One region of the Cupriavidus sp. DB3 genome, then DNA from elsewhere that is predicted to be linked to it. Evidence: predicted binding sites of a transcription regulator. Region 1 holds the regulator's gene; the other holds the start of a gene.
The links. Region 1 encodes sigma-54, which starts transcription at its own class of promoters, with help from an activator protein. Its sites were predicted from a motif close to TGGCANGNAANCTGCTTT; they were not measured.
Positions count from the first base shown of each region.

Region 2: the regulator sigma-54 is predicted to act here: its motif matches at 5,337-5,354, upstream of K7G19_RS08905 (amidohydrolase/deacetylase family metallohydrolase).

Region 1 is NZ_JAIZPL010000005.1:600,818-615,601, reverse strand. It holds gene K7G19_RS19090 (tetratricopeptide repeat protein) at 1-1,289, opposite strand, end outside; gene mutM (bifunctional DNA-formamidopyrimidine glycosylase/DNA-(apurinic or apyrimidinic site) lyase) at 1,425-2,402, shown strand; gene mutY (A/G-specific adenine glycosylase) at 2,462-3,718, shown strand; gene K7G19_RS19075 (LON peptidase substrate-binding domain-containing protein) at 3,806-4,459, opposite strand; gene rapZ (RNase adapter RapZ) at 4,545-5,426, opposite strand; gene K7G19_RS19065 (PsiF family protein) at 5,674-5,964, opposite strand; gene hprK (HPr(Ser) kinase/phosphatase) at 6,164-7,135, opposite strand; gene ptsN (PTS IIA-like nitrogen regulatory protein PtsN) at 7,209-7,664, opposite strand; gene hpf (ribosome hibernation-promoting factor, HPF/YfiA family) at 8,067-8,420, opposite strand; gene K7G19_RS19045 (RNA polymerase factor sigma-54) at 8,470-9,948, opposite strand; gene lptB (LPS export ABC transporter ATP-binding protein) at 10,126-10,950, opposite strand; gene lptA (lipopolysaccharide transport periplasmic protein LptA) at 11,050-11,679, opposite strand; gene lptC (LPS export ABC transporter periplasmic protein LptC) at 11,796-12,425, opposite strand; gene K7G19_RS19025 (SIS domain-containing protein) at 12,434-13,417, opposite strand; gene K7G19_RS19020 (monovalent cation:proton antiporter family protein) at 13,694-14,784, shown strand, end outside.
Region 2 is NZ_JAIZPL010000002.1:690,481-705,264, reverse strand. It holds gene K7G19_RS08930 (MFS transporter) at 177-1,607, opposite strand; gene K7G19_RS08925 (nucleoside deaminase) at 1,613-2,056, opposite strand; gene K7G19_RS08920 (LysR family transcriptional regulator) at 2,346-3,230, shown strand; gene K7G19_RS08915 (MBL fold metallo-hydrolase) at 3,381-4,394, opposite strand; gene K7G19_RS08910 (MarR family winged helix-turn-helix transcriptional regulator) at 4,500-5,018, opposite strand; gene K7G19_RS08905 (amidohydrolase/deacetylase family metallohydrolase) at 5,388-6,671, shown strand; gene K7G19_RS08900 (xanthine dehydrogenase family protein molybdopterin-binding subunit) at 6,682-9,147, shown strand; gene K7G19_RS08895 (xanthine dehydrogenase family protein subunit M) at 9,144-9,974, shown strand; gene K7G19_RS08890 ((2Fe-2S)-binding protein) at 9,971-10,468, shown strand; gene K7G19_RS08885 (SRPBCC family protein) at 10,532-11,224, shown strand; gene K7G19_RS08880 (amino acid ABC transporter substrate-binding protein) at 11,283-12,476, shown strand; gene K7G19_RS08875 (branched-chain amino acid ABC transporter permease) at 12,501-13,364, shown strand; gene K7G19_RS08870 (branched-chain amino acid ABC transporter permease) at 13,361-14,362, shown strand; gene K7G19_RS08865 (ABC transporter ATP-binding protein) at 14,362-14,784, shown strand, end outside.

The DNA.
Region 1 (14,784 bases):
CGCTTGACCGATGCCGCCCCCACCATGCGCTGGTCCTCGATCCGGTCCAGCCACTGCACCGCGCCCGCGTAGTCCTTGCGCTCCTCGGCGATCTGCGCGAGGTATTGGTACGCGACGTCGGGGTTGGAACTCGGGGCCTTTTCGGCCAGCCGCAGATATTCGTGCAGATAGCGCTCGGCCTCGTCGTAGCGGCGCGCCTGCAGCCCGGTCAGACCCAGCGCCAGCGGCACGCGCGGATCGTCGGGCGCGACCTTGCGCAGCGCCTCGAACTCGCGCCGGGCCGCGTCCATCTCGTTGCGCTGCAGATAGACGCGCGCCAGCGTGATGCGGCCGTTCACCGAGGCCGGCGCCTTGTCGAGGAAGCGCTTCAGGCCGGCGATCGCCTGTTCGGGCGAGTTGTCGGCGCGCAGCTCGGCCGCCATCAGCGCCGCGGCTTCGTAGTCGGGACGCAGGCGCTGCGCTTCGTCGAGCTCGGCCAGCGCGCCCGGCACGTCGCCGGCGGTTTCCTTGGCCCGTGCCAGCGCGAGCCGCGTCTCGGCCGACTGCATGTCGTTGGCGACCAGCCGCTGCAGCAGCGCGGCCGCGCCGGCCGGATCGCTGGTGCGTGACAGTTGCTGCTGCAATTGCAGGATGGCCTCGGGCCGATGGCTCGGCGGCACGCCGTTCAACTGCAGCGACAGCAGCGGTTCGGCTTCTTCCCAGCGTGCGTTGAGCACCAGCAAGGTCGACAGCACCTGGCGCGCGGCCGGCGAAGTCGGGGCCAGGTCGGTCCACAGGCGGGCGCCGTCGAGGGCCTGCTGCGGGACGCGCGCATTGAAGGCGATTTCGGTGGCGCGCTGCGCGAAGCGTGGGTCGCGGGTCGAGCGGGCCAGTTCCACGTAGGTGCGATAGGCCGGGCCCGTCAGGCCGCGCTGCATCGAGATCTCGGCGGCCAGCACGCGGTACATGATGTCGGCCGTCAGCGGCAGCTCGGGCAGCGGCATCTTCGGCGGCAGCGGCGTCGCCGGGGTCGGCTCGAGCTCGCCGTCGCTGCCCAGCGTGAACATCGGCCGGCCGGTTTCGGCGCCGTCGGACTTCGCCTCCGCGCGTGCGGCATCGGCCTGGGCCGACCGGGCATCGCGCGCACTGGCGCAGCCGGTCAGCGCGCCGGCGCCGACCAGGGCCGCCACCAGCAGCGGCAGCAGGCGCCGGCCCGGTGCCGCGCGGCGCGCGGCGGTCTGCGCGGGCGGCTCGTCAAGCGGTACGTGGGAAGGGAGCAGAGCGGAGATGCGGTCCAGGCGGTCCGGCATGGGTGGGACTCCGGCACGCGTGGTGCCATATGACAAGTTAGGGCCATTGTAACGTGCCGCTACAATGCCCGGCTGCGGTGCACCATGGCTGGCATGGCGTCTGCCGCTTGGAGTCGTGCGCAAAGGAGAGGTTCGATGCCGGAATTGCCCGAGGTCGAGGTGACCCGACGGGGACTGCTGCCACATCTGGAGGGCAGCCGCATCGCCGGGGTGGCGGTGCGCCATCGCGGCCTGCGCTGGCCGGTGCCCGAGGAACTGGAGGCCTGCCTGCCGGGGCGGGTCATCCGGCGTGTCGAGCGGCGCGGCAAGTATCTGCTGCTCGAGTGCGTGCGCGAGGCGGAGGTGGTGGCCGACGGCGTTGCCGGTGGCGTGGCCGGTGGCGTTGCTGGTGGCGTTGCTGGTGGCGTGGCCGGTGGCGTTGCTGGTGGCGTTGCTGGTGGCGTGACCGGGAGCGTGGCTGATGGCGATGACGCCGGCTGGCTGCTGATCCACCTCGGCATGACCGGCACGCTGCGCGTCTGGCACGAGCCACCCGCGCCGGGCACGCACGACCATATCGACCTGCTGCTGCACGATGCGGCCGGTCGGCCTCTGACGCTGCGTTTCCGCGACCCGCGCCGCTTTGGCGCGGTGCTGTGGACCACGCTGCCAGAGGCGCTGCTGCCCACCCATCCGTTGCTGCGCAATCTCGGCATCGAGCCGTGCGACCCGGCCTTCGACGGCGACTGGCTGTACCGCCATACGCGCGGGCGCAGCGCGGCGATCAAGACGGTGCTGCTGTCGGGCGATATCGTGGTCGGCGTCGGCAACATCTATTGCTCGGAGAGCCTGTTCCGCGCCGGCATCCGGCCAACCACCGCCGCGGGCCGGCTGTCGCGTGCGCGTTGCGAACGGCTCGCCGCCGCGGTGCGCGAGACGCTGGCGCTGGCGATCGAGCGCGGCGGCAGCACGCTGCGCGATTTCGTCGGCAGCGACGGCGCCAGCGGCTATTTCCAGCTCGACTGCCTGGTCTACGATCGCACCGGCAAGCCCTGCCGGCACTGCGCCACGCCGATCCGGCAGATCGTGCAGGGGCAGCGCTCGACCTTCTATTGCCCGCAATGCCAGCGCTGAGCGGAGCGACACGCCGCGCCTGACTCGAAAAACACCGCCGATCCCCTCGCTACTTATCGATGCCTCGCCGCTCTACCACTCGATCCACCATTCGCGCCACCACGGATTCCGCTGCCGATCCCGCCGCCGCCGAGGTGCCGTCCGCCGAGGTGCCGTCCGATTTTGGCGCCCGGGTCGTGCAATGGCAGCGCCGGTACGGGCGCCACGACCTGCCCTGGCAGAACACGCGCGATCCCTACCGGATCTGGCTGTCGGAGATCATGCTGCAGCAGACCCAGGTCAGCGCGGTGATCGACTACTACCAGCGCTTTCTGGCGCGGCTGCCGACCGTGCAGGCGCTCGCCGAGGCGCCGGCCGACGAGGTGATGGCGCTGTGGGCCGGGCTGGGCTACTACTCGCGGGCGCGCAATCTGCACCGCTGCGCCAAGCTGGTGGTCGAGCAGTACGGCGGTCGGTTTCCCGGCGATCCGGCCCTGCTGGCGGAGCTGCCCGGCATCGGCCGCTCGACCGCGGCGGCGATCGCGGCGTTCAGCGCGGGCGTGCGTGCGCCGATTCTCGACGGCAACGTCAAGCGGGTCTTCGCGCGCTGCTTCGGCGTGCAAGGCCATCCCGGGGAGAAGGCGATCGAGAACAGGATGTGGGCGATTGCCGAGGCCGCGCTGCCCGCGCCGGGCCCGCGCCAGTCCGAGGACATGGTGGCCTACACGCAGGGGCTGATGGATTTGGGCGCGACCGTCTGCTCGCGCGGCAAGCCCGCCTGTCTCGACGACGCGGCGCGCTGCCCGCTGTCGGACCTGTGCGTGGCGCGGCGAGAGGGGCTGACCGCGGTGCTGCCGACGCCGAAGGCGCGTGCGCCGATACCGGAGCGCAGCACGGTGATGGTGGTATTGCGGCATGGCCGCGAGGTGCTGCTGCGGCTGCGCGCGGACAGCGGCATCTGGGGCGGATTGTGGAGCCTGCCGGAGCTGCCCGTGCCGGCGCTGCCGTTCGATGCCGAACAGGCCGAGGACGATGCGCTTGCCTTCGGGCGGGCCTTCGGCACCCCGGCGCGCGCCGCGATGGTGGCCGAGATGACGCACGTTTTCACCCACTTCCGGCTGCTGATCCGCGCGGTGCGGGTCGACATGGCGGCATTGGCGTTGCGCGATGGAAGCGGTGTTGGCGGTGTTGGCGGTGTGGGCGGTGTGGGGCCGGGCGATGCAAGCGATGCAGGCGCGGCGGCGGAGCAATGGCGCTGGCTGTCGCTGGACCGGCTCGATGAGCTGGGCATGCCGGCACCAGTGCGCAAGCTGCTGGTCGGCGAGGGACTGCCGTAATTGTTCTGAAGCAAGGAGTGGTACTGGTCGGCGCCTGCCTGCAGCGGGGCGCACGGGCTCGCACCGGCCGCGGGGGGCGGCCGCGCGCTACAGCATGTGGTGCTGGCGCATGAAGCGATGCACGATCTCGATCCGCATGCCGGCGTCGGGCAGCGCCATCAGCATCTGCCTGGCCTTCATCGGCACCGGCAGCAGTTCGCATAGCCGGTTGGCGACCCAGCTCGGGTCTTCCCACTGCATCGGCTCGGCGAATGGCAGCTTGTGCGGCGGCGCATGCAGCGAGGCCACGATGCGGCGCAGTGCCGCCAGGCATTCACCCAGCAATTCCAGCTTGCAGTCGATCACGTCGTCGGGCAGCAGCTCGGCGCGCGCGACCAGCAGGCCGTCGTCGCGGGTATGGTGCTCGAGCACGCGGAAGCGCTGCCTGCCGCGCGTCTCGATCAGCAGCACGCCCAGCTGCTCCATATTGCAGTCGACGATTTCGGCCAGGCAACCGACCGCTTCCGGCACCGTGGCGCTGCCTTCCTGCGCGACCTCGGGGCCGCTGGCGATCAGGCAGACGCCGAACGCCGCGTTGTCGCGCAGGCAATTGCGGACCATGTCGACATAGCGGGGTTCGAATACGCGCAGCGGCAACCGGCCGCCGGGAAACAGCACGGTATGGAGGGGAAACAGCGGCAGGCTGTCGACTTCGACGTGGAGCGGTGCCGCGTGATTGGACGCTGGGGAACTGGAAGACATGCGATCCCGAGAAGACTTTCGCTCACGGGGCGAGGGCACGCAGGTGGCGCCGCCGCCGGGATCCACCGCCTTGGCGCTGCCCGGTTCAGCCTACCGGCACCAGCTCGCGGTGTCTGACCAGCACATTACCATGCGCGCGGAAGTAGTTGGCAAGTCTTTCCGCGATGTACACGGAGCGGTGCTGGCCGCCGGTGCAACCGATCGCGACCGTCAGATAGCTGCGGTTGTCCGCGACGAAGCTCGGCAGCCATTTCTCCACATAGGCGCGAATGTCCTCGGCCATCGCCAGCACCATCGGCTGGCTCTGCAGGAAATCGATGACGGGCGCATCGCGTCCGGTCAGGGGCCGCAGTTGCAGGTCGTAATACGGATTGGGCAGCGAGCGCACGTCGAACACCATGTCGGCATCGCTCGGCACGCCGTGCTTGAAGCCGAACGACGTGAAGAGCAGCGTCAGCTCCAGATTGTCGTCGCGGATGAAATCCTTGATCCATGCGCGCAGCGTATTGGTGCGCACATTGCTGGTGTCGATGCGATGCGCCGATTCGGCCAGCGGGCTCAGCAGCTCGCGTTCCATCTCGATCGCTTCGACCAGCGGGGTCTCGTTCGGTACGGGCGCGCCGTCCGCCTCGCGCGCAGCCAGCCGCACCGACAGCGGATGGCGCCGCCGCGTTTCGGAATAGCGCTGCACCAGCGAATCGGTATTGGCGGTCAGGAAGACCACGCGGACCTCGTGATCGGCCGACAGGCTCCGCAGCGTCTCCGGCAGCCTGGCCAGCGATTCGCGGCTGCGGATATCGGTGGCGATACCCAGATGCGTGTAGCCCTCGGCCGCAAGGTAGCGGGCGAGTTCGGGGATGAACTGCGCGGGCAGGTTGTCGACGCAGTAGTAGCCTGCGTCTTCGAGCACGTTCAATGCAACCGATTTGCCGGAGCCGGAAATGCCGGTGATGAGGACGATGCGCATAACGCTTGAAGGATAGCATCGCGTGATGATTGCGTCATGACGGTCCGATGAAATCCGCGGCTCGTGAGGCGGCCATCGGCGGAAATGGCGGCGAAAGCGTGCGAAAGCCGCGCAATGGGTAGTGAGCCGGCAAAGAAAAAGGCGAACCGCCGTGTGCCGCGCGATTCGCCTTTATTTCTTTCCGACTCTTGTTTCGCCGTCTATTTCGCTTTCCGGCGCTCCGGAACAATGCCGGCTCGGTGTGCCGTCATGCGGACAGGCATTCCTTCATGAACGCCTTGCGTTCGTCGCCCTTCTTGCCGCTCGCCTGCGCATTGCACGCCTTCATCTTTTGCTGCTGCGAGTTGCCGGCGGTGGCGGGTTTGGCCGACAGGCATTCCTTCATGAAGGCCTTGCGCTCGTCGCCCGTCTTGCCGGCCGCCTGCGTGTTGCACGTCTTCATCTTGCTCTGCTGGCTGTTGCCGGAGGCGGTCTGGGCAAAGGCGCCCGTGGCGACCAGAGGGCACAGCAGCACGCAGGTTGCGATCAGTGTCTTCATGCTGAAATCTCCTGACTGAGGATCGGGTCGCCAAGCGCAGGATGCGCAACGGCGCAGGCTGGGCGTGATGCCCATTACAGCACAAAACGCTGAAAACCCCAATCAGGTTGACGCTGTCGGCGTGTCCGGCACGCCGATGCGTCAAGGCGCAGTTGCGGCGCGGCCCGGGCTGCCGAAGGAATCGGGCTCGGTCAGACGCTCAAAGCAGGCGGCCCTGGCCGCGCGACGCCGCATCGGCCTGCATCGCCGCACGCTGGCGGTCCATGAAATCGCGCAGCGTGTCGATGCCGCGCAGGCGCAGGATGGTATTGCGCACCGCCGCCTCCACCAGCACCGCAAGGTTGCGGCCGGCCGCCACCTGGATCTTCACCATATGGATCGGCAGGCCGAGCACGTCGAGATATTGCGAATCGAGCGGCAGCCGCTCGAATTCGCCGTCGTTGCGGCGAACCAGCTGGACCACGAGCTTGAGCTTCATCTTCCGGCGCACAGCGGTTTCGCCGAAGATCGTCTTGATGTCGAGCAGGCCCAGGCCGCGCACTTCCAGCAGGTTCTGCAGCAGCGGCGGGCAGCGGCCCTCGACGAAATCGGGGCCAAGACGCACGAAATCGACCGCATCGTCGGCGACCAGGCCGTGTCCGCGCGAGATCAATTCGAGGCCCAGCTCGCTCTTGCCAAGGCCCGATTCGCCCATGATCAGCACGCCCATGCCGAGGATATCGAGGAACACCCCGTGCATGGTCACGCGCGGCGCGGAAATGCGCGACAGATACAGCCGCAGGTGGTCGATGACCGCGGCCGAGGATACCGGCGTCGTGAACAGCGGCGTGGAAGAGCGCGTGCAGCGCAGTTCCAGGTCCGGCGGCGGCTCCATGCCGTCGGCCACCACCAGGAAGGGCGGCTCGAGCAGGATCAGCTCGCCCATCTGGCGCTTGCGCGTTTCGTCGTCGAGCCGCTGGTAGTAGGTGATCTCCGGCTTGCCGAGCACCTGGATCCGGTTCGGGTGAATCAGGTTCAAGTGGCCGACCAGGTCGGCCGCCGAGGTCGCCTCGCGTGCGAAGTCGAGATCGAAGGCGCGATCGGCGCCCTCCAGCCCGGCCACCCAGGACAATTTGAGGTCGGCTGCGTTGTCGTCGAAGATCGACTGGGAGGTAACGCCGGTGAGTTCCATGCGGGATGAGGCGGGGCGCTGGGGCGGTGGTGAATGCGGGTGGCGCGGCGGTGGGCCGCTTACGCCGAGAGGGTCAAGGATGCCATTGCACCAGCAACTGGTGAACCGCATCGGGCGTCGGCAAAGCGGCGAGGCCTTCACGCATATCGCGATCGGACAATAGCTGAGCGATTTCCGACAGGATTTCGAGATGCTGCTGCGTGGCCTGTTCGGGGACCAGCAGGAAGATCAACAGCGAAACGGGCTTGCCATCGGGCGATTCGAACGGAATCGGCTCGGCAAGCCGCATGAAGGCGGCCAGCGGCTGCTTCAGGCCCTTGATGCGGCCATGCGGAATGGCCACGCCGGCGCCAAGGCCGGTCGAGCCGAGCGATTCGCGGGCGAACAGATTGTCGGTCACCGTGGCGCGCGCCACGCCATGGTTGTTCTCGAACAGCAGCCCGGCCTGTTCGAACACGCGTTTTTTGCTGGTGACGCTGACGTCGAGCGAGATATTGCCGGGCGGCAGCAGTTTGGCCAAACGGTTCATTTGAAATGCGCGGAATTCCTGATACTGGCGCCGCCATGCGGTTTCTTGCCGGCGTGGGCCGGTCTGCCGTTGCTGGGCGGTGCGTTCGTTGCCGCCGCTTCCCGACTATCAGCGTGCGGCACATTATAGTGCAGGGGGGCTCCCTGCCGTCCGATGCCGATCGCCCCGAGCGGCATTGCGCAAGGAAACGGGGCGGGCATTCTCTATATGTATTGCACAGCATACACCGGGAAGCCGGCCAGACGGAACCCCATCCCGGTTTCATCCTATAGGTTGCACGGCGAGGCGGCACCGCGGCCTCGCTCGAACGTCCACGCGGGGCGCAAAAAAGCCGTGCTCCTGGCACGGCTTCTTTCCTCACTTCAAGGCCGGCCGGCGTTGTGGCCGAGCCGAATCTTCAAGCTACTGCTGGGCCTGACTGGCCACGAAGCTGTGGTACTTCAGCGATTCGCGGTCGTGGCTCTGCACCTTGTCCTTGTAGCGGATCACTTGCCGGTCCAGCTTGTCGACCAGCATGTCGATCGCCGCATAGAGATCTTCGTGGTGCGCCTCGACAAAGATGTCCTTGCCCTTCAGATGCACATTGATTTCCGCGCGTTGACGGCGATCCTTTTCCTTTTGATTGTCGACCGATAGCAGCACGCTGACGTCAATAACCTGATCGAAATGCCTGAGGATTCGCTCCAGTTTCGTTTCCACGTACTCACGCAGCGAAGGCGTGATGTCCAAGTGGTGTCCACTGATCTTGAAGTTCATAGCGCTTCTCCTTCTGAAAGAGCCGCACCAGGCAGGCGATGCGACTCGGCTACAAAGACTTGCGAAGGTTCACGGCGGGGATCTTCAAGGCTTCACGGTATTTGGCGACGGTACGTCGCGCCACGACGAAGCCTTGTTCCCCCAGCAGTTCGGCAATCCGGCTGTCGGACAACGGGTTTCTGGGGTCTTCGGCTCCTATCAACTGCTTGATCAGCGCACGGATTGCGGTGGAAGAGGCGGCACCGCCGGTTTCGGTCGATACATGGCTGCCAAAGAAATATTTCAGCTCGAATGTCCCCATCGGGGTGGCCATGTACTTATTGGTAGTCACACGAGAAATGGTCGACTCGTGTAGACCCAGTGTATCGGCTATCTCCCTCAAAACCAAGGGGCGCATCGCAATTTCACCGTGCGTGAAGAAATTCTTTTGCCGCTCCACGATGGCTTGTGCGACGCGCAAAATGGTGTCGAAACGCTGCTGGATATTCTTGATGAGCCAGCGCGCCTCCTGCAGTTTCTGCTGCAATCCCGCGGCGCCGGTATCGCCTTTTGCACCGCGCAAGATTTGCGCATACATGTCGTTGATGCGCAGCCGCGGCATCACATCGGGATTGAGCTGGGCGATCCAGTTATGGCCGCTCTTGCGCACGAACACGTCGGGCACGACGAAATCCGCTTCCGGCCGGCTGTAGGCGTGGCCGGGATAGGGCGCGAGCGAGCGGATCAGCTCGTGCGCGGCCTTCAGCTGCATGTCGTCGACCTGCAGCGCCTTCTTCAGGCGGGTGTAATCGCGCGCGGCCAGCAGTTCGAGGTGATGGCGCACGATCGTCATCGCCAGCTCGCGCTGCGGATGTTCGATGCGGCGCAGTTGCAGCGACAGGCATTCGGCCGCGTTGCGCGCCCCGACCCCGGGCGGGTCGAAGCTTTGCAGCAGCGTCAGCATCGCATGCACTTCGTCGAGCTCGAATTCGAGCTCTTCAGGCAATTCGGAAAGGATTTCCTCGAGCGAGGCGCTCAGGTAGCCGTCGTCGTCGAGCGATTCGATCAGGAAAATCGCCAGGCCCTTGTCGCGCGTGGAGATTTTCAGCGGCGCCAATTGCTCCATCAGATATTCGCGCAGCGTGGGCTCGGCATCGCGCAATTGCAGCGGCGTTTTCTCGTCCTCGTCGCTTTGCGGACGGCGGGCGAAATCGTCCAGGCTCCAGTCGCCGCCATAATCGTCGCCCGCGCCGTCGGCATAGCCGTCGTCGGCGGACGCGGCGCCATCCGCGCGCGAATCGGCGGGGGCCGTCGGCTCGGAAGACGGGGTCGTGGTGGTGGTCTGGACATTGACCGACCCGTCGGCGGCGACCCGCAGCGGGCTTTCGATCCAGTCGTTTTCGCGTTCGAGCAGGGGATTCTCGGTCAGCGCCTGCTCGACTTCCTGTTGCAGTTCCAGCGTGGAGAGCTGCAACAGCCGGATCGACTGCTGCAGCTGCGGCGTCAGGGCCAGATGCTGGGAGAGGCGTAGCTGTAGCGACGGTTTCATGCGGCCTATTTTATGCGCAACTTCGGCCGCGATGGAACGGAATTTGCTATCGGAAGTTTCGATTGCGTGGTCAGAAGCGATTGCCTGATGGATCACCAGGGAAGGAACGGTACATGAACCGCGCACGAACGAAAACGGCCGCCCTCTGTACGAGGGCGGCCGCGCGCCAAACCGCCATTACATGCGGAAGTTTTCGCCCAGATAGACGCGCCGCACCGATTCATTGGCGATGATGTCCTTGGGCTCGCCGGCCGCGAGCACCGCGCCTTCGCTGATGATGTACGCGTGGTCGCAGATGCCCAGCGTCTCGCGCACGTTGTGGTCGGTGATCAGCACGCCGATATTGCGTGCCTTCAGGAAGCTGACGATGCGCTGGATCTCGCCGACCGCGATCGGATCGACGCCGGCGAACGGCTCGTCGAGCAGGATGAAGCGCGGCGCCGAGGCAAGCGCCCGTGCGATCTCGACGCGGCGGCGCTCGCCGCCCGACAGCGACAGCGCGGGGTTGTTGCGCAGGTGCGCGATCTGCAGATCGTCGAGCAGGCTGTCCAGCCGCCGCTCGATCTCGGCGCCGGACAGCGCCTTGCCGTTGTCTCGCTGCAGTTCCAGCACCGCGCGGATGTTCTGCTCGACATTGAGCTTGCGGAACACCGACGCTTCCTGCGGCAGGTACGACAGGCCCATGCGCGCGCGCTCGTGGATCGGCAGGCCGCTGATGTGCTGGCCGTCGAGCACGATGTCGCCTTCGTCGAGCGCGACCAGGCCCACGATCATGTAGAACGAGGTGGTCTTGCCCGCGCCATTGGGGCCGAGCAGGCCGACGACCTCGCCGCTCTTGACGTCCAGCGACACGTCCTTGACCACGGTGCGCGAGCCGTAGCGCTTCTTCAGATGACGCACCACCAGGTTGCTGGTGGCCGGCATCGTGCCCGCGCCGGCACCGGCTGCGGTGTTGGCGTTGGCGGCGGGAGCGGTGGCGGTAGCGGTGTCGGCAACGGACATGTGGGCAATCCTTTGATACTGCGTCATGCGAAGCGGGCGTGGCGAAGCGTACGTGGCGGAGCGTGCGCGGCGTGCGGGTACGTCAGGCCCGGGAAGCGATCAGGGCTTGGCCGTCGGCGAGCCTTTCAGGTCCACGCCGGCGCCACTGCCGCCGGTCCCCTGGCTCTGGCGCGGCGACAGCACGGCGCGTACGCGGCCGGACGGGTTCGCCGGCGCCGCGTTGCCGCTGCCACCGGCCGCGGTGTAGAACTCGTTGCGGCTGTCGTAGGTCAGCACCGCGCCGCGGATCTCGTCGACCACCTTGGCGCCCGCCAGCCGCGCCATGCGCGCATTGCCGATCAGCTTGGCCACTTCCTGCTTGCCGTCGTATTCGATGCGGTCGCCCCAGCCGTCGATGTACTCGTCGACGTTGTCGCGCTTCTGCCGGATATAGGCCTGCTTGCCGCCCTTGGACGTGGCCACCGCGTACTGGTAGCCCTCGGGATCGGTGCGGACCTCGGCGGCATCGGACTTGAGCACCATGGTCCCCTTGGTCAGCACCACGTTGCCGGTCAGCGTATAGATCTGCTTGACGTCGTCGTAGCTGGCGTTGTCGGCCTCGAGCACCAGCGGCTTGTCGCGGTCGGCGCGTTCGGCGAGCGCCGGCAGGGCGAGCGTCATGCCGGCGGCGAAGGCGAGCAGCACGGCGGTGGCGCGGCGGCGGGTCCAGGTCGTCAGGGTCAGGGTCATGTTGGCCACGATGGCGTTGATTGGCGTTGTCCGGGAATCGTCCAGACGGGGCGGGTGGCCCGGACTGGCGCGGAGATCGTTCGAATGGTGCGCGCCTGGCGCGGGGGCGCGATGCGTCATGGCTGTTTCGCGCCGCCGCCGCGCGGCGCCATCACGATGGTGCCGCGCACATTGCCGAGCAGATTGACCTCGCGCGTGACATTGTTGAAGACCAGGCCGTTGGCCGTCATCACCGACGGTCCGCGGGTCAGCTTGACCGGCTTGTCGGTCTTCACGATGTCGTCGTTGATCAGGATCTGGAAGTAGCTCGAGGTCGCGCTCATCTGCGGGTCCTGCGATGGATCGGCGCCCTGCACGCGAACGATATGGGCGTTGCCGAACAGGTCGATCACGCTGGCGTCGGCGTTCATCTTGCCCAGGTCCGCGGTACCGGTCACCGGCGGCCGGTCCGGTTCGTAGGCGCGCATCGCCGGCCGCGTGACCTCGTAGGTCTGGTCGTCCTCGTAATGGATCATCCGCTCGCCGGTGAAGCGCATCTTGGTGCTGCCGTCCTCGGCCAGTTCGGTCGCGGTGAAGCGCTCCATCCAGTAGTCGGGCACATGGCGCTTCTGGCGTTCGGTATCGCTGACCTGGCGCGGCGTGTTGATCTGCACCAGCCAGAACGTACTGCCGGCAACGAGCGCCATCAGCAGCAGCGGCATCAGCCGCAGCGCGAGGCGGGACAGGGAAGGGAACAGATCCCGCATGGCGTTCGTCAGATGACCTTGGCCCGGGTCAGGTCATGGATATGCAGCGCGCCCACCAGGCGCTGGTCGGCGTCGACCACCAGCAGCTGGTTGATGCGGTTTGCTTCCATGACCTGCACCGCCTCGACCGCGAGCTGGTCCGGCCCGACGGTGAAGGGGTTGGCATGCATGACCTCGCCGATCGGCACGGTCTTCCAGTCGCGCGGCGTTTCCAGCAGCCGGCGCAGGTCGCCGTCGGTGAAGACGCCGATCGCGCGGCCCTCGGCATCGACGATGGCGGTCATGGCCATGCCCTTGCGGGTGATCTCCATCAGGGCCTGTGCCAGCGGCGTGCTTTCGCGGACTTCGGGCACCGCATTGCCGGTGCGCATCACGTCCCGCACATGGGTCAGCAGCTTGCGGCCGAGCGCACCGCCGGGGTGCGAGCGGGCGAAGTCCTCTTCGCCGAAACCGCGCGCGTCGAGCACCGCCACCGCCAGCGCGTCGCCCAGCGCCAGCGCCGCCGTCGTGCTGGCGGTCGGGGCGAGATTCAGCGGGCAGGCTTCCTTCTCGACGCGGGCGTCCAGATGCGCGTCGGCCAGCTGCGCCAGGTTCGATTCGACATTGCCGGTCACCGAGATCAGCTTGGCGCCGATGCGCTTGACGATCGGCACGATCGACAGCAGCTCGGAGGTTTCGCCCGAATTGGAGAAGGCGATCAGCACGTCGTCGCGCGTGACCATGCCGAGGTCGCCATGCGAGGCCTCGGCGGGATGGACGAAGAAGGCGGGCGTGCCGGTCGAGGCCAGCGTGGCCGCGACCTTGCGGCCGATATGGCCGGACTTGCCGATGCCGGAAACGACCACGCGGCCCGAGCACTCCAGCACCAGCTGCACCGCCCGCGCGAAGTCCGGCGTCAGCCGCGACGACAACGCGGCGACCGCATCGGCTTCGATCTGCAGGGTATGGCGTGCGAGCTCGAGTGCTCTTTCCGCATTGAAATTGGCTATCATGGCGACGAAGTATACCAATGAATGCGATGACGCCCGGGCCGGTCGCGGCGCGTCCGGCCCGGCGTCTGCCTCCGCGTCCGGGTTCGGTCTGCGCCGGCTGGCCGCCCCCGGCAACATGCCGCCGTGCCGGGCAGGCCGTTCCTGGTCCACCGCTTGCTTTACCGCCGGCGCAACCGCCGCACTGCTGCACCGCTATTCGGACCACAGCTCGCACCACAACCAGTACCGCACGAGCACCGCTCGCACCACCGCTCGCACCACCACCGGCCCGCCCGAATGCATTCTCCGCTGGACTTGACCCTTGTGCTGCTGGCCGCCGCCGTGCTCGGCGTGGTTGCTTTCCGCATGCTGCAGCTGCCGCCGATGCTCGGCTATCTGGCGGTCGGCATCCTGATCGGACCGCACGCGCTTGGCCTGGCCAGCGATTCGGGGCAAACCAAGTACCTGGCCGAGTTCGGCGTGGTCTTTTTGATGTTCTCGATCGGGCTGGAGTTCAATCTGGCCAAGCTGCGCTCGATGCGGCGGCTGGTGTTCGGCCTGGGCGGCAGCCAGGTGGTGCTGACCATGCTGGCGGTGGCGCCGGTCGGCTGGCTGTTCAGCGCGGTGTTCGACCTGAGCTGGCAGGCCTCGATCGCGCTGGGCGGCGCGCTGGCGATGTCGTCGACCGCGATCGTCTCCAAGATGCTGTCCGAACGGCTGGAGCTGGAGACCGAGCACGGCCGCAACATCTTCAGCGTGCTGCTGTTCCAGGATCTGGCGGTGGTGCCGCTCTTGATCGTGATTCCCGCGCTGTCGCGCGACCCCGGCGAGCTGCCGATGGCGCTGGGCCTGGCCATCATCAAGATCGTGGTGGCGCTGACGCTGATCTTCGTGCTCGGCAAGGAAGTGGTCAGCCGCTGGTTCCATGTGGTGGCCGCCCGCCGCTCGCAGGAACTGTTCATGCTGAACCTGCTGCTGGTCACGCTGGGCATGGCGGCGCTGACCGAGCGGCTGGGGCTGTCGATGGCGCTCGGCGCCTTCATGGCCGGCATGCTGATCGCGGAAACGCCGTACCGGCATCAGGTCGAGGAGGACATCAAGCCGTTCCGCGACGTGCTGCTCGGGCTGTTCTTCGTCACCATCGGCATGCTGCTCAATGTCCGCGTGGTGATCGACAACCTGTGGCTGGTGCTGACGCTGCTGATCGTGCCGGTGCTGTTCAAGTTTCTGCTGATCGCGGGCCTGGCGCGGCTGTTCGGCTCGCGTCCCGGGGTGGCGATCCGCACCGGCCTGGGGCTGGCGCAGGCCGGCGAGTTCGGCTTCGTGCTGCTGAACCAGATCGACGGGCTGGGCCTGGTCGATCCGGTGCTGACGCAGGTGATTCTCGC
Region 2 (14,784 bases), on a different contig from region 1:
ACGGGTACGGTCGGCTTCGGCAGCGCGGCTGCGGTACGCAGAAACGGGTACGCATCGTCGTGCAGTGTGCCCCGTTGCAGCGGCCATGCGGGCGAACTGGTGGCGTCGGAAAGAGAAGAAGGAGCGCCGATGTGGCCGAAGGCGAAGACCGAAGCCTTCGCCTTCGCAGGCAGCCATCAGACCCGGCTCGGCATCGCCAGCAGATACCGGCGCGGATCGAAGCGCGTGGTGGCCAGCATCACCAGCACGACCGCGGCGAGGTGGTACCACCAGGCGGTGGCGAAGCTGCCGGTTGCGTCGTGCAACACCGCCGCCAGCCACGGGGCGCAGCCGGCCAGCAGGAAGCCGCCGCCCTGCATCAGCGCGCCGAGCGCGGCGGCGTCTTCGGGGCGGGGCAGGTGGTCCAGCGCGACCACCAGGTAGAGGGAGAAGCAGCCGCCGAGGCCGGCGCCGCCGATGATGGCCCATGCGGGCGGCGCGAGATCGGGCCATCCGGCCAGGCCGGCGAAGCCGATCGCCTGCAGGGCGAGCGCGAGCGCCAGCCATGCGCGGCGATCCGGGCTGCGGGCCGCCAGCGTCGGCAGCGCCAGCGCGGCAACGGCCTGCGCCACCGACATCACCGCGATCAGGCCGCCCGAGGCCGGACCGCTCCAGCCGCGCTCCTGGTAATAGGCGGCGAGCCACGCGATCAAGGAGGCATAGCCGCCGTTCATCACGCCGAACGAGGCCATCAGCAGCCAGGTGCGTGGGCGCTTGAGCAGGCGCAGCACCGGAATCGCGGTGGGGCGGCTGGCTTTGGCACTGGCATCAACGGTGTGGGCGGCGTTCGCTTTGGCCCTGGCATCGGCGACGTGAGCGGCGTTGGCTTTGGCGCTGGCATCAACGGTGTCGGTGGCGTTCGCTTTGGCCCTGGCATCGGCGACGTCGGCAGCGTGGGCTTCGGCTCTGGCATCAACGACGTCGTTGGCGTTGGCTCTGGCATCGGCGATGTCGCCGGCAGGAATCGCTGGCTCGACCGCCGCATCGCGCGGCAGCGTCCGCCACGCCAGCAGCCATCCGGCCCATGCCGGCAGCGCCCACACCGCAAGCCCCGCATGCCAGCTGCCGCTCAGGCCGGCGATCCACGGCGTCAGCTGCGCGCCAAGCGCGCCGCCCGCCATCAGCGCGGCCGAATAGAGGCCCATCACCATCGCCATCCGCGTCGGAAACCGGCGTTTGACGATCGCGGGCAGCGCCGCCTGCGCGGCCGCCGTCCCGAGGCCGCACAGCGCGGCGGTGGCGATCAGCGCCGTGCCGCCGGGCCAGGCGAGCCGCAACAGCGAACCAATGCCGACCAGCGCCAGTGCGAGCAGCACCGCGCGCCGCTCGCCGAGCCATCGGCGCATCGCCGGCGCGAGGCAGGCGCCGACGCCGATCAGCACCATCGGCAGCAGCGTCAGCCACGCCATGCCGCGGTAATCCAGCCCGGTGCTGTTGCGGATGACCGGCGCCAGCGGGCCGATGCCAGTCAGGAAGGGACGCAGGTTCAGGCCGGCCAGCACGATCGCCGCCAGCGCCCAGCCCGGCGCGCCGAGGCCGCGCCGGCCGGTGGAGACTTCAACTGCCATGGAACTCAACGGCCATAGACCGCATCGGCGGTGACACCCACATCGAGGCGGATCAGCGGCAGCGGCGGCGGATCGAGCGTCAGCCGCAGCGCCTGGTAGGTGGCCTCGCTGGACAGGCCATAGGGCGCGGCGTCGTTGTTGTCGAACGCGTAGTAGACCTCCTGCACGCCGCTGATCACCAGCGCGGCCAGGCACATCGGGCAGGGATGGCCGCTGGCATAGACCGCGCAGCCGCGCAGGTCCGGGCTCTGCAGGCGCCGGCTGGCGGCGCGGATCGCCTCCATCTCGGCATGGCTGGTCGGATCGTGGCTGTGGACGATGCCGTTGACGCCGGTCGCGATCAGCTGGCCGTCGCGCGCCAGCACGGCGCCGAAGGGCCGGCCGCCGCGTGCGCGATTGGCCTGCGCCAGATGCACGGCTTCGCGCAACAGGGATTCGTGGTTGGACATGGGGATGCCTCCCGGAAAAAGAGCCTGCGGGTAGAGGACCAGACTGTACGCGCGCGCTTGGCAATTGGGAAATTAAATGATGGAATGCTCGGCAGGGAGGAATCAAATAGATGCGCAAAGGCCCGCGCAAGGGCCGGCGCCCCGGCGCCAAGACCCGCGCAATCGAGCTGGGCAAAGACGCGCGCAAAAGACCGCTCAAAGGCCCCCCAAAGGCCCCCCGAAAAACCGCCCGAACACCTGCGCGAATCCCTGCCCAAATGGCCGCCTCGAACGACACCCCTTGAACGACATCCTCGATCCCCAACTGCTGCGCAGCTTCGTCGCCGTGGCCGACAGCGGCAGCTTCACCCGCGCCGCCGAGCGCGTCCATCTGACCCAGTCCACCGTCAGCCAGCAATTGCGCCGGCTCGAGGAACAGTGCGGCTGCGCGCTGCTCGACCGCGGCGGGCGCTATGTCACGCCGACCCCGGAGGGCGAACGGCTGCTGGGCTATGCACGGCGGATCCTGCAACTGTCGGGCGAGGCCGTCGCGCAGATCCGCGACAGCGCGGTGCAGGGCGAGATCCGGCTCGGCGTGCCGGAAGACTTCGCGGCGCAGACGCTGACGCCGGTGCTGGCCGATTTCGCGGACGCGTGGCCCGGCGTGCGGCTCGAGGTCACCAGCGGCCTGAGCCACGAGCTATGGCAAGGCTTCCAGGAGGGGGATTTCGATCTGGCGCTGATCAAGCAGCGCGAGGGCAGCGCCGCCGGGTTGGCGAGCTGGCCCGAGCCGCTGTGCTGGATCGACAGCCGCCGGCGTCCCGCCTTCGGGCGCGAGCCGGTGCCGCTGGCCGTCTTTCCCGGCGGCGCCCTGTATCGCGGCGAGATGACGCATGCGCTGGAGGCGAGCGGCCGGCGCTGGCGCATCGGCTTCGTCAGCGCCAGTCTTGCCAGCCTGAGCTCGGCGGTGGCCGACGGCCTGGGCATCAGCCTGCTGCCGCGCCGCGTGGTCACGCGCGCGCATCGCGTGCTCGACGAGCCCGCGCTGATCGGCGCGGTGCCGCCGGTCGAGCTGAGCCTGCATGCCAGGCCGGAACCGTCGGCGCCGGCGCGGGACATGGCGGCACGGTTGCAGGCGATGTGCGATGCCATGATGCGGCGCGACCAGCGGCGCGGTCAGCCGCGCGATGCGTAGCCCCACGATTGGCGCGAGCAGCAGCCCGAACAGCAGGGCGAACAGAAGCGCCAACAGCAGCGCCAACAGCAGCGCCAACAGCCGCGCCAAAAACAGCGCGATATCTGGCGGGCCGCGTACCCCGATGACCGGCCGGCTCAGCCAGCCGGATCAGCGATCCGTGCGGATCGGCCCGAACTCGACCGGCACCCACGTATAGCCGTTGCCGTCGGCCCGCACGTGCCCGATGCCGGGGAAGGGCAGATGCATGCCGGCGACCCACAGCTTGTTGCGCGCGGCATCGTTGAACAGCCGCTTGCGCGTGCGTACCGCGGCGCGGCTGTCCACGTCGAATTCGATCGCCACGTCCGGCCGGCGGAACTGCACCGCATGGCTGTGCACGATGTCGCCCCACACCAGCAGGCTCTGCGCCTTGCCGTTCTTCTCGGAGCGCAACAGATAGCCGGTATGGCCGGGGGTATGGCCGTAGGCGGCCACCGCGGCGATGCCCGGCACGACCTCGTCGCCGGCCTTGAAGGTGCGGAAGCGCCCGCCCGCCTGATACGGGGCGACCGCATCCCGCGCCATCTTGAAGTAGGGCTGGGCCTCGGCCGGGGCCTTGTCGGCGACGTCCTGCGACAGCCAGTAGTCGGCGTCCATCTGCGACGCATGGACCGTCGCGGTCGGGAACGCCGGCTTGCCGTCGACCGCCAGGCCGCAGGCGTGGTCGCCATGCAGATGGGTCAGCAGCACGGTGTCGATCTGCATCGGGTCGTAGCCGGCGGCGCGAACGTTGTCGACGATCTTGCCCAGCGCGGGGCCGAAGCAGGCGCCGGCGCCGGTGTCGATCAGCACCAGATTCTTGCCGGTGTGGATCAGAAACCCATTGACCGCGGTCTGCACGCCGGGAGTCGACTCCACGAACATGCGCGCCAGCAGGGTTTGCACCTCGCGCGCGCTGGTGTTGCGCAGCAGCTTGGGGTCGACATCGATATAGCCGTCGTACAGTGCGGTGATCTCGAACTCGCCGAGCATCATCCGGTAATAGCCGGGCACCTGATTCTGCTGCTGCGCCGGTACGCCCTGCGCGTGGGCCGGCGTGCCGGCGAGCGCCGCGCACGACAGTGCGGCGGCCAGCGCGAGAGGAAGAACACGACGCGGAAGGGCAAAACGGGACGGGTTCATGCGGCGCTCCATGCGGAAGAACGTTGTTTGGCGCAATGACGGGAACAACAAGCCGGAAATCGGGCTGGCGCTAATGTATCACTCGTCACATTTCCCCGCAGGCCGTCACTCCGCTGGCGGCAGCCGATACGGCACGCTGCCGTGCTCGTTGGTCGCCTCGACCAGGCGGATCAGATACAGCAGGAACCGTTCACGGTCGGCCGGCGGCAGATGGTCGACGGTGCGATCGTGCGCGCGCTGAACCGCCGCCTCCATCTTCCTGACCAGTGTCTTGCCCTTGCGGGTCAGCTTGACCAGCTTGACGCGCCGGTCGGTTTCGCTTTGCCGCCGCTGCAGCAGTCCGCGCGCCTCCAGTCGAGGAATGACTTCGGCCACCGTGGTGCGCTCCAGGCCTACCTCGAGGGCCACGGTGTTCTGGTCCAGTTCGCCGTGCTGCTCCAGTGCCGTCAACAGGCTGTACTGGACCGGCGTGATGCCGAACGCCTCGGTCTCCTCGAGGAACAGCGAGCAGTGGATCTGATGCAGGCGCCGGATCAGGAAGCCGGGGCGCCCCAGCAGCGTGGAGCGGTGCCGGGCGGCGTCGATCTCGGTCTGGATGGCGATGGGTCGTTTGGTCGTCGTCATGCGGTGTCGTGGTCGGCAATCGACGGCATTTCGCCGCCGGCGGTTGGCCCCTGGCCAGGCAGCAGCCGTTCCAGCGTGGCTGCGGTTGCCGCCATTATCGCCGATTAGGTGGCATGCCCCGTATTGCACAGAAACGGGGCAGGCTCGCTGCCGGCTGGGTTCGTATACGCCGGCTCGCGGTGCGCCGGCACCAGCGTCGCGCATGCGGAATCGACCCGGATAAGTGGCATACCCCGTATCTCGTTGGGTCCTCGGAAAGCCGCAAAGCCTTGCCGGGCAACGGTTTGCAGCAACGGCGAGCTCGCCGCCGGCATGCACTGGCAAAGTTCTTGCGTTTTGCAGGCAGCGTTTTCACCCCATGAGGCCAGCATGACTGAAAGCAATCGCGACATCGTTCTTCGGCAAGGCCGCGTCATCGATCCGGACGCCGGCATCGACGCGGTGTGCGATGTATGGATCCGCAACGGCCGCATCGCCGCCGTCGGCGACGGCTCGGCGGCCTTGCCTGCCGACGCCGATGCGGCCGAAGTCGTCGACTGCCGCGGCAAGCTGGTGCTGCCCGGCCTGATCGACACGCACGCGCACGTGTACCAGTACGTGACCGGACGCTTCGGCCTGAACGCTGATATGTGCGGCGTGCATTCCGGAGTCACCACGTTGATCGACCAGGGCGGCGCGAGTTGCATGACGCTGCCCGGGTTTCGGCACTACGTCGCCGAGCCGGCAAGCAGCCGCATCTACGCCTTCCTGTCGGCCTATCTGGTCGGTGGGCTCGAAGGCCATTACTACGCCGAGCTGTATCGGCCCGAATGCGTCGATGTCGATGCCACGGTGAAGGCCGCGCTGGCCAACGCCGACCTGGTGCGCGGCATCAAGGCCCATGCCGAGCTCGGCGGGTTTGCGCGGTGGGGCGTCGAGGTGATGCGTGCGTCCGCCGAGATTGGCCGTCAGACAGCGCTGCCGGTCTATGTCCACTTCGGCCAGTTGTGGCCGATGCCTGGCCACGTCGAGCACGATGTCGACCCCGACACGATCCTCGAGCAGGTGGTCGACATGCTCAAGCCTGGCGATGTGCTGGCGCACCCGTTCAGCCGCCATCCCGGCGGCTTCGTAAACCGCGACGGCACCGTGCACCCGCTGGCGCGCGAGGCGGCGGCGCGCGGACTGAAGATCGACGTCGGTCACGGCTCGCACTTCAGCTACCGGATGGCCCGCACCGTGCTCGAAGCCGGCATCGTGCCCGATACGCTGGGCGCCGACATGCATGGCTACAACACGCACGTGCCGGCGCCAGCGGGTACGCCGGCGGAACATCCGGACCAGGACCATATGTTCCTCGGCCGCGTCCGCTTCAGCCTGGTGTCGGCGATGACCAGCATGCTCGCGCTCGGTTTGCCACTGGACCATGTGGTGCGCATGGCCACCGTCAATGCGGCAAGCATGGCCGGCCTGAAGGACGGCGCCGGCACGCTGCGCGTCGGCGCCGAGGCGAACGTCTCGGTGCTGGAAGACCTGCGCGGCCGCTGGGTTCTTGCCGACAACGAGGGCACCCAGGTGGTGGGCGAGCGGATGCTGGAACCGGTGTTCTGCCTGCGCGCCGGGCAGCGCTTCGACGCGGCCGCGCCCATCCTGCCGGTGGCGCAGGTCGCCTAGGGAGATCGCGATGACGACCCCGGCAGCGCACAACGACCGCGGCAGGAACGGCGGCAACAACGGCAGCAAGACCGGCGGCATCGGCGCGCGGCTGCGCCGCAAGGAGGACGACCGTTTCCTGCGCGGCCGCGGCGACTATGTCGCCAACCTGCGCATGGTCGGCATGCGCGATGTCGCCTTCGTGCGCAGTCCGCTGGCGCATGCGCGCATCCGCGGCATCGAGAAGCCCGAAGGGCTGGCCGATGCGGTATTCACGCTGGCCGACCTCGACGGCGTGCGGCCCATCGTCGCCGACTCGGGGCTCGCCGGCTTCAAGTCGTCGGCGCAGCCGGTGCTCGCCGACGGCAAGGTGCGCCAGGTCGGCGAGATGATTGCGATGTGCGTGGCCCCGACCCGCGCCCTGGCCGAAGACATTGCGGCGCAGGTCTTCGTCGACTTCGAGGAGCTGCCGGCGGTGGTCGACATGCTGGCCGCACGCGAAGTCGGCGCGCCGCTCGTGCACGAGCACTGGGGCGACAACGTGTTTCTTTCGACGGCGGTCGGCACGGACGGCGACAACGAGGCCGCGTTGGCCGCGATCCGCGCGAGCGCGCCGATTCACGTCATCCGCACGCTGCGGACCGCGCGCCAGAGCATGGCGCCGATGGAGGGCCGTGGCGTGGTCGCGTGGTGGGACCGGCGCCTGGCCCAGCTGGTGGTGGTCACCGCGGCGCAAATGCCGCATATCAACCGCACGGGTCTGGCGGGCTGTCTGGGCCTGGACGAAGGGCAGGTTCGCGTGATCTCGCCGGACGTCGGCGGCGGCTTCGGCTACAAGGGAATCCTGCTGCCCGAAGAAGTCTGCGTCGCGTGGCTGGCGATGCGGCTCGAGCAGCCGGTGCGCTGGATCGAGGATCGGCGCGAGCAGCTGACGGCCAACGCGAACTGCCGCGAGCACGCCTATCGCATCGAGGCCTGGGCCGAGCGCGATGGCCGCCTGCTGGCGGTCGACTGCGAGGCCACGGTGGATTCTGGCTGCTATTCGTCGTACCCCTTCTCGGCCTGCCTGGAGGCCGCACAGGTCGGCAGCATCCTGCCGGGGCCCTACATGATGGAGCGCTATCGCTGCCGCACCTGGTCGGTGGCGACCAACAAGCCGCCGATCCTGCCATACCGCGGCGTGGCGCGCACCGGCGTCTGCTTCGCGATCGAGAGCGTGATGGACGCGATCGCGGTCGAGGCGGGGCTGGAACCCCATCAGGTGCGGCTGCGCAATCTGGTGCCGCCCGAGCGCATGCCGTTCGACAACATCACCGGCAAGCACTTCGACAGCGGCGACTATCCCGAATGCGTGCGACGCGCCGTGGCAGCCATCGATCTGCCTGGCCTGCGGGCGCGCCAGCAGCGCGGCGAGCCCGACGGGCGCCGCATTGGCGTCGGGTTTGCGGTGTTCTGCGAGCAGGGCGCCCATGGCACCTCGGTCTATCACGGCTGGGGCATTCCGATGGTGCCTGGCCGCGAGCCGGCCGTGGTGCGGCTGACGCCGGACGGCGTGCTGGAGATCCGCGCCGGCGTGCATTCGCACGGGCAAGGTATGGAAACGACGCTGGCCCAGATCGCGCACGAGGTGCTCGGCGTCGACACCGATCAGGTGCGCGTGCTGCTTGGCGATACCGCGATCACGCCGTACTCCACCGGCACCTGGGGCTCGCGCTCGATCGTGATGGCCGGCGGGGCCGTGGGCCAGGCCTGCAAGCAGTTGCGAACACGGCTGCTGCACATCGGCGCCCATCTGCTGGGCCTGCCTGTGCCGGCGGCGCGCTGGGAGGACGGGGCGGTGGTGGGCGGCGGTGGCCGCGTGCCGCTGGCCGAGCTCGCCCACGTCTGGTACCGGCAGCCGCAGAAGTTGCCCGCCGATGTCGATCCTTCGGGGCTGGAGGTCATGACCACCTACCAGGCAACGCGCGATACCGGCACCTTCAGCTATGCGTGCCATGCGGTGGCGGTCGCCGTCGATACCGAACTCGGCAAGGTCGAACTGATCGACTACGCGATCGTCGAGGACGGCGGCGTGCTGATCAATCCGATGGTGGTCGACGGCCAGGTCTACGGCGGGGCGGCGCAGGGCATCGGCACCGCGCTGTACGAGGAGATGCGCTACAGCGAAGACGGCCAGCCGCTGGCATCGACGCTGGCCGACTACCTGCTGCCCGGCGCTACCGAAGTGCCTGCGATCCGCATCCACCATATGGAAACGCCAGCGCCCTACACCGAGTTCGGCCAGAAGGGCATCGGCGAGAGCGGTGCGATCGGCTCGCCCGCGGCGATCGTCAACGCCATCAATGACGCGTTGCGGCCGCTGGGCGCCGAACTGCGCGAGCTGCCGGCAAGCCCGCGGGCGATCCTCGCCGCGCTCGCCAATGCGCGTGCCAGGGATGTCCGCCACCCCGGCCACTTCAGCCCGATGCCGTCGTCGCCTGCGCAGGTGGCGGCATGAAGCCGGCGCCGTTCGACTATCGGCGGCCCGACACCGTCGAAGCGGCGCTCGCCGCGCTCGCCGGCAGCAATGGCGTTGCCAAGGCCGTCGCCGGTGGCCAGTCGCTTGGCCCGATGCTGAACCTGCGGCTGGCACAGCCGGCCGAGCTGATCGATCTGGGCGGCATCGCGGCACTGCGCGAATGCCTCGACGCGGGCACGTCGGTGCAACTGGGCGCCGGCATCACCCATGCGCAGATCGAGGACGGGCGCATTCCCGATCCGAGCCGCGGCCTGATGTCCTTCGTCGCGCGCGGCATCGCTTATCGGGCCGTGCGCAACCGCGGCACACTGGGCGGCAGCCTGGCCCATGCCGACCCGGCGGCCGACTGGATCAACGTGATGGCGCTGCTCGACGCCACCTGCATCGTGATGGGCCCGCGCGGCCAGCGCGAGATCGCGCAGCGCGACTGGATGGTCGGCGCATTCACCACGGCGCTGGCGGATGACGAAGTGCTGCTCGGGGTCCGCATCGCGCGCTTGAGCCCCGGCGCGCGCTGGAGCTACTACAAGGTCAACCGCAAGCCGGGCGAATTCGCCGAGGCGATCTGCGCCTTCGTCGACGACGGCGCACAGGGTAGGCGTCGCGCGGTGATCGGCGCCATCGACGGCGCGCCGTTCGTGATCGCCGACGCCGGCGCGCTGATCGAGCGCTGGGACGAAGCGCTGGCGCACCGCCACCTGTGCGAGGCCGGGCTCGAGCCCGGCACGCTTGAATACCAACTCCACGCGGTGGCGTTGCGGCGCGCCGCCGCGGCGCTGGCTGTCTTTACCGGAGAAGGCGCATGACACTCCCCATGCCTGTCGAACTGTGTGTCAACGGCGAGCGTGTCAGCGCCGCCATCGAGCCCCGCACGCACCTGGCCGACTTCCTGCGCGAACACCTGAACCTGACAGGCACCAATCTCGGCTGCGAGCAGGGCGTCTGCGGCGCGTGCACGTTGCAGGTCGACGGCGTGCCGACGCGTTCGTGCACCGTGCTGGCCGTCAGCTGCACCGGCGCCGAGGTACGCACCATCGAGGACTTCGATGCCGACCCCGTGATGGCGCAACTGCGCGAAGCCTTCAGCGCCGAACACGCGCTGCAATGCGGATATTGCACGCCGGGCATGCTGGCCACTGCGCGTGACATCGTGCTGCGGCTGCCGGATGCCGACGATGCGCGCGTCCGTCACGAGCTTGCCGGCAACCTGTGCCGCTGCACCGGCTATGTCGGCCTGGTGCGGGCGATACGCAGCGTGCTCGATGCCCGCAAGACCGCCGGCGCGGTCAATCGGACCTGACCAGAACCCGCGCGAACCGACACGACACGCTACCGAGGCGACCCACAGGAGGCTGAGCCCCGCATGGAACTCCAACAAACGATCTTGCTGCCGTTCGCGCGCGACGCGGTATGGCGCTGCTTCCGCGATACCGAGGGCGTGATCGCCTGCCTGCCCGGGGCGTCGCTGTCGGCGCCGCCACGAGACGGCCGGTTGCCCCTGACGATGACCGTCAAGCTCGGGCCCATCGTCGCGGTCTTCGCCGGCGACGGCGAGATGCGCCTGGACGATGCCGATTACCGTGGCGCGGTGACAGGCACCGGCGCGGACCGCAAGAGCGGCTCGCGCGTCAAGGGCGAGGCCGCGTTCTCGCTGCATGACCTCGCGGACGCGACCGGCGGGCCCGCCACGCGCGTCGACATCGCGGTGGACTATGCGATCGCCGGCAGCCTGGCGCAGTTCTCGAGAGGCGGCATCGTGCGCGAGCTGGCCGCCCGGCTGACCGAGGCCTTTGCCGCCAACCTGCGCCGCAAGCTCGAAGCCGAGGCCGGACCGGCCGTTACCGTTGCGGCGGCGCCAACGGTAGCCGCCTTCGCCGCGGCCGAGCCGCCTGCCTTTGTCGAGACGGCGCCTGCGCCGTCGAGGCAGGCCCCAGCCAGTGGGCCAGCCAGTGCGCCAGCCAACGCGCCTGCCAACGCGCCGCTCGACCTCAATGTCCTGTTCTGGCCCGCGCTGTGGGCCCGCCTGCGGCAGTGGCTGTCGTTCGGCCGCCGCTGAGTTTGCCGTCCCTTTCCCTGATTCGCTCCGCAAGACCTGTCCCGTGACGAGGTATTCCATGACTCCCAAGCTGATCCGTACCGCGCTGCTGTCCGCGCTCCTGATGGGCGCCACCGCGCTGGCCCAGGCCCAGTCCACCATCCGTATCGGCGCGCCGCTAGCGTTGACCGGAGGCCTGGCCGACGAAGGCAAGAAGCAGCAGGTCGCCTATGACATGTGGCTCAAGCGGGTCAACGCGGCCGGCGGCATCAATGTCGGCGGCACCCGGCGCAAGGTGGAGCTGATCACCTACGATTACCAGTCCGACGAGAAGCGCGCGCAGCAGATGGCCGAGAAGCTGATCACGCAGGACAAGGTCGAATTCCTGACCGCGCCCTTCGGCTCCGGACATACCAAGGTTGTCGCGGGCGTGGCCGAGCGCTATGGCATTCCCGTCATGGCGTCGGCCGCGTCGTCGGAGTCGGTGTTCGACCAGGGCTACAAATACCTGTTCGGCACGCTGGCACCGAACGGCGGCCTGGTCGATTCGATGATCCGCACCTTCACCGCACAGATGCCCACGGTCAAGAAGATCGCGATCCTCGGCCGCGAGGACGTGTTTCCGCGCTCGATGGCCGCGACCATGAAGGCACATGCCGAGAAGGCCGGGCTCAAGGTCGTCCACAACGAATATTTCCCGGTGGGAGCGCTCGACCATTCCGCGTCGCTGTCGCGCATCAAGGCATCGGGCGCCGAGTGGATCTATATCACCGGCTACACCAAGGACCTGATCCTGGTGCGCAAGCAGATGGCCGATCTGGGCACGACCGCGCCGATCATCACGATGATCACCGGTCCGGCCTACCGCGAGTTCATCGATGCGCTGGGCCCGCTCGCCAACAACGTCAGCAGCGCGACCTGGTGGCATCCGTCGTCGCAATACAAGGCGGACGATGTGTTCGGTTCGACCAAGGCGTTCTACGACGAGTTCGTCGCCCGCGAGAAGCACGACCCCGACTATGTGCACGCCTCCGCGGCGGCGGCGCTGATCGCGCTGCAGAAGGCCATCGAGAAGGCGGGCAGCACGCAGGGCGCCAAGGTGCGCGACGCGCTGGCCTCGCTCGATGCGATGACGTTCTACGGCCCGGTCAAGTTCGGCCCCAATGGCATGAATGCCGGGCGCGACCTGCCGATCATCCAGGTCCAGTCGGGCAAGGTGGCGGTGCTGTATCCGCAAGCCGTCAAGCAGGCCGACCTCGTCGCCGTGCGCTGACACGGACCGCCGGAAGCCACCGCCATGAGTCTCTACGCACAAATCGTCGTCAACGGCCTGATGCTGGGCGCGCTGTACGCCTGCATCGCCGTCGGCTTTTCGCTGGTCTGGGGCGTGCTGAACGTGATCAACATGCTGCACGGGTCGTTCATCGTGCTGGGGGGCTATCTGGCCTACTTCGCGTGGCTGCACTGGCAGGTCAGTCCCTTCGTGATGCTGCTGGTGGTATCGGTGGGATTGTTCCTGCTCGGCTTCCTGCTGCAGTACGGGCTGGTCAACCGGGTCGTGTCGCAGCCGGTGCTGACCACGCTGACGCTGACCTTCGGCCTGGACATGATCCTCTACAACCTGATGAACGTGTGGTTCGACGCGACGCCGCGCCGGATTTCGCTGGACCTTGGGCGGCTGGACCTGAACGGCGTGATCGTGCCGAACGACCGGCTGCTGGCGATGCTGCTGGCGCTGGCGATGACCGGCGTGCTCTATCTGGTGCTGCGCAGCTCGCGCATCGGCCGCGCGATCGTCGCGGTGCGGATGGACCGTGATGCCGCCACGCTGATGGGCATTCGCGTGGGCCGCGTCTACGCGATCACGTTCGGCATCGGCGCGCTGATGGCCGGCGCCTGCGGCGTGCTGATGTCGGTGGTGTTCCCGATCACCACCAATATCACCGGGCTGCTGCTCGGCAAGGCCTTCGTGATCTGCGTGATCGGCGGGCTCGGCACGGTGCCGGGCGCGCTGGTCGGCGGCCTCGCACTGGGGCTGATCGAGAGTGTGGCGGGCAACTTCCTGGGGGCGCAGAGCGCGATCCTGGTCGGCTCGCTGCTGATGCTGGTGCTGTTGATGACGCGGCCCACCGGGCTGATCGGCAAGCGAGGGTACCAATGAACGCCAACCGTTCCCGCTTCCCCGCGCGCGGCGCGCATCTGCTGTTCGCCGGCGGCGTGCTGTTGCTGGCCGCGATGCCGTTCCTGGCCGACAACTACTTCGTGCGGCTCGCCACGTTCGTCTGCATGTACGGCGCGCTGGCGCTGTCGTGGAACTTCATCGGCGGCTATGCCGGCTATCCGTCGTTCTCCACCGCGGCCTTTGTCGGCCTGGGCAGCTATGTCGGCGGCCTGCTGCAGAACGCGGGCGTGCCGATGGTGCTCGCCTGGCTGGGCGCGACCGTGTTCGTCAGCCTGTTCGCCGCGCTGCTTGGCGGCGCAATCCTGCGGATGAAGGGCCATTACTTCGCGATCGGGTCGATCACGCTGGTCGAGGTGCTGCGCATGGTCGCCTCGCTGTGGGTCGATGTGACCGGCGGCGGGGACGGGCTCAATATCCGCATCCTCGACGGCGGCCCGGACTTCGCCGGCCGTGTCTTCCTGTACGCGATGCTGGCGGTGATGCTGTGCGCGTGGGCCACCACGCTGGCGGTCGAGCGCTCGCGGCTCGGCTTCGGCCTGCGCTGCATCAGCCAGAACGAGGAGGCCGCCGATATGGTTGGCATCGACACCAACCGCTACAAGACCGCGGCCTACACGCTGTCGGCCGTCTATTGCGGCACCGTCGGCGCCATCTACGCGTCGTGGGTCTCGTATATCGCGCCGACCGACGCGTTCGGCATCCTGCTGACGCTGAAGGTGCCCGTGATGGCGATGCTGGGAGGACTTGGCACAGTGTACGGGCCGCTGGTCGGCGCCACCGCCTTCGTGCTGATGGAGGAAACCATCTGGGCGCGCTTTCTCGACTACCACCAGGCGATCCTCGGCGTGGTGATCGTGCTGCTGATCTTCTTCCTGCCGGGCGGCCTGCTGAAGATCGACTATCGGCGCGGGCTGGCACACATCCGATCGGCCGCCTGGGCGCGCGCCGGCCGCGCCACCGCGACGGAGGTGCGCTGATGGGCAGGCTGCTGGAGGTCCAGGCACTGGACAAGCATTTCGGCGGGTTGCATGCGACCCGCGAGGTCAGCTTCGCGCTGGAGGAAGGCGAGATCGTCGGACTGATCGGACCGAACGGCGCGGGCAAGACCACGCTGGTCAATCTGATCACCGGCGTGGTGCGCGCCGACGGCGGCTCGGTGGTGTTCCGCGGCCGGGACGTGACCGCGCAGCGGCCGTGGCAGGCGGCCCGCAGCGGCCTGGCGCGGACCTTCCAGATCGTGCAGCCGTTTCCGCAGATGACGGTCCTCGAGAACGTCTGCGCCGGCGCGCTGTTCGCGGGCCACGCGGCGAGCCTGGCGCAGGCCGAGCGCGACGCAATGGACCATCTCGAGTTCGTCGGCCTCGCGCATGAGGCGCGGCGCCCGGCCACCGCGCTGACG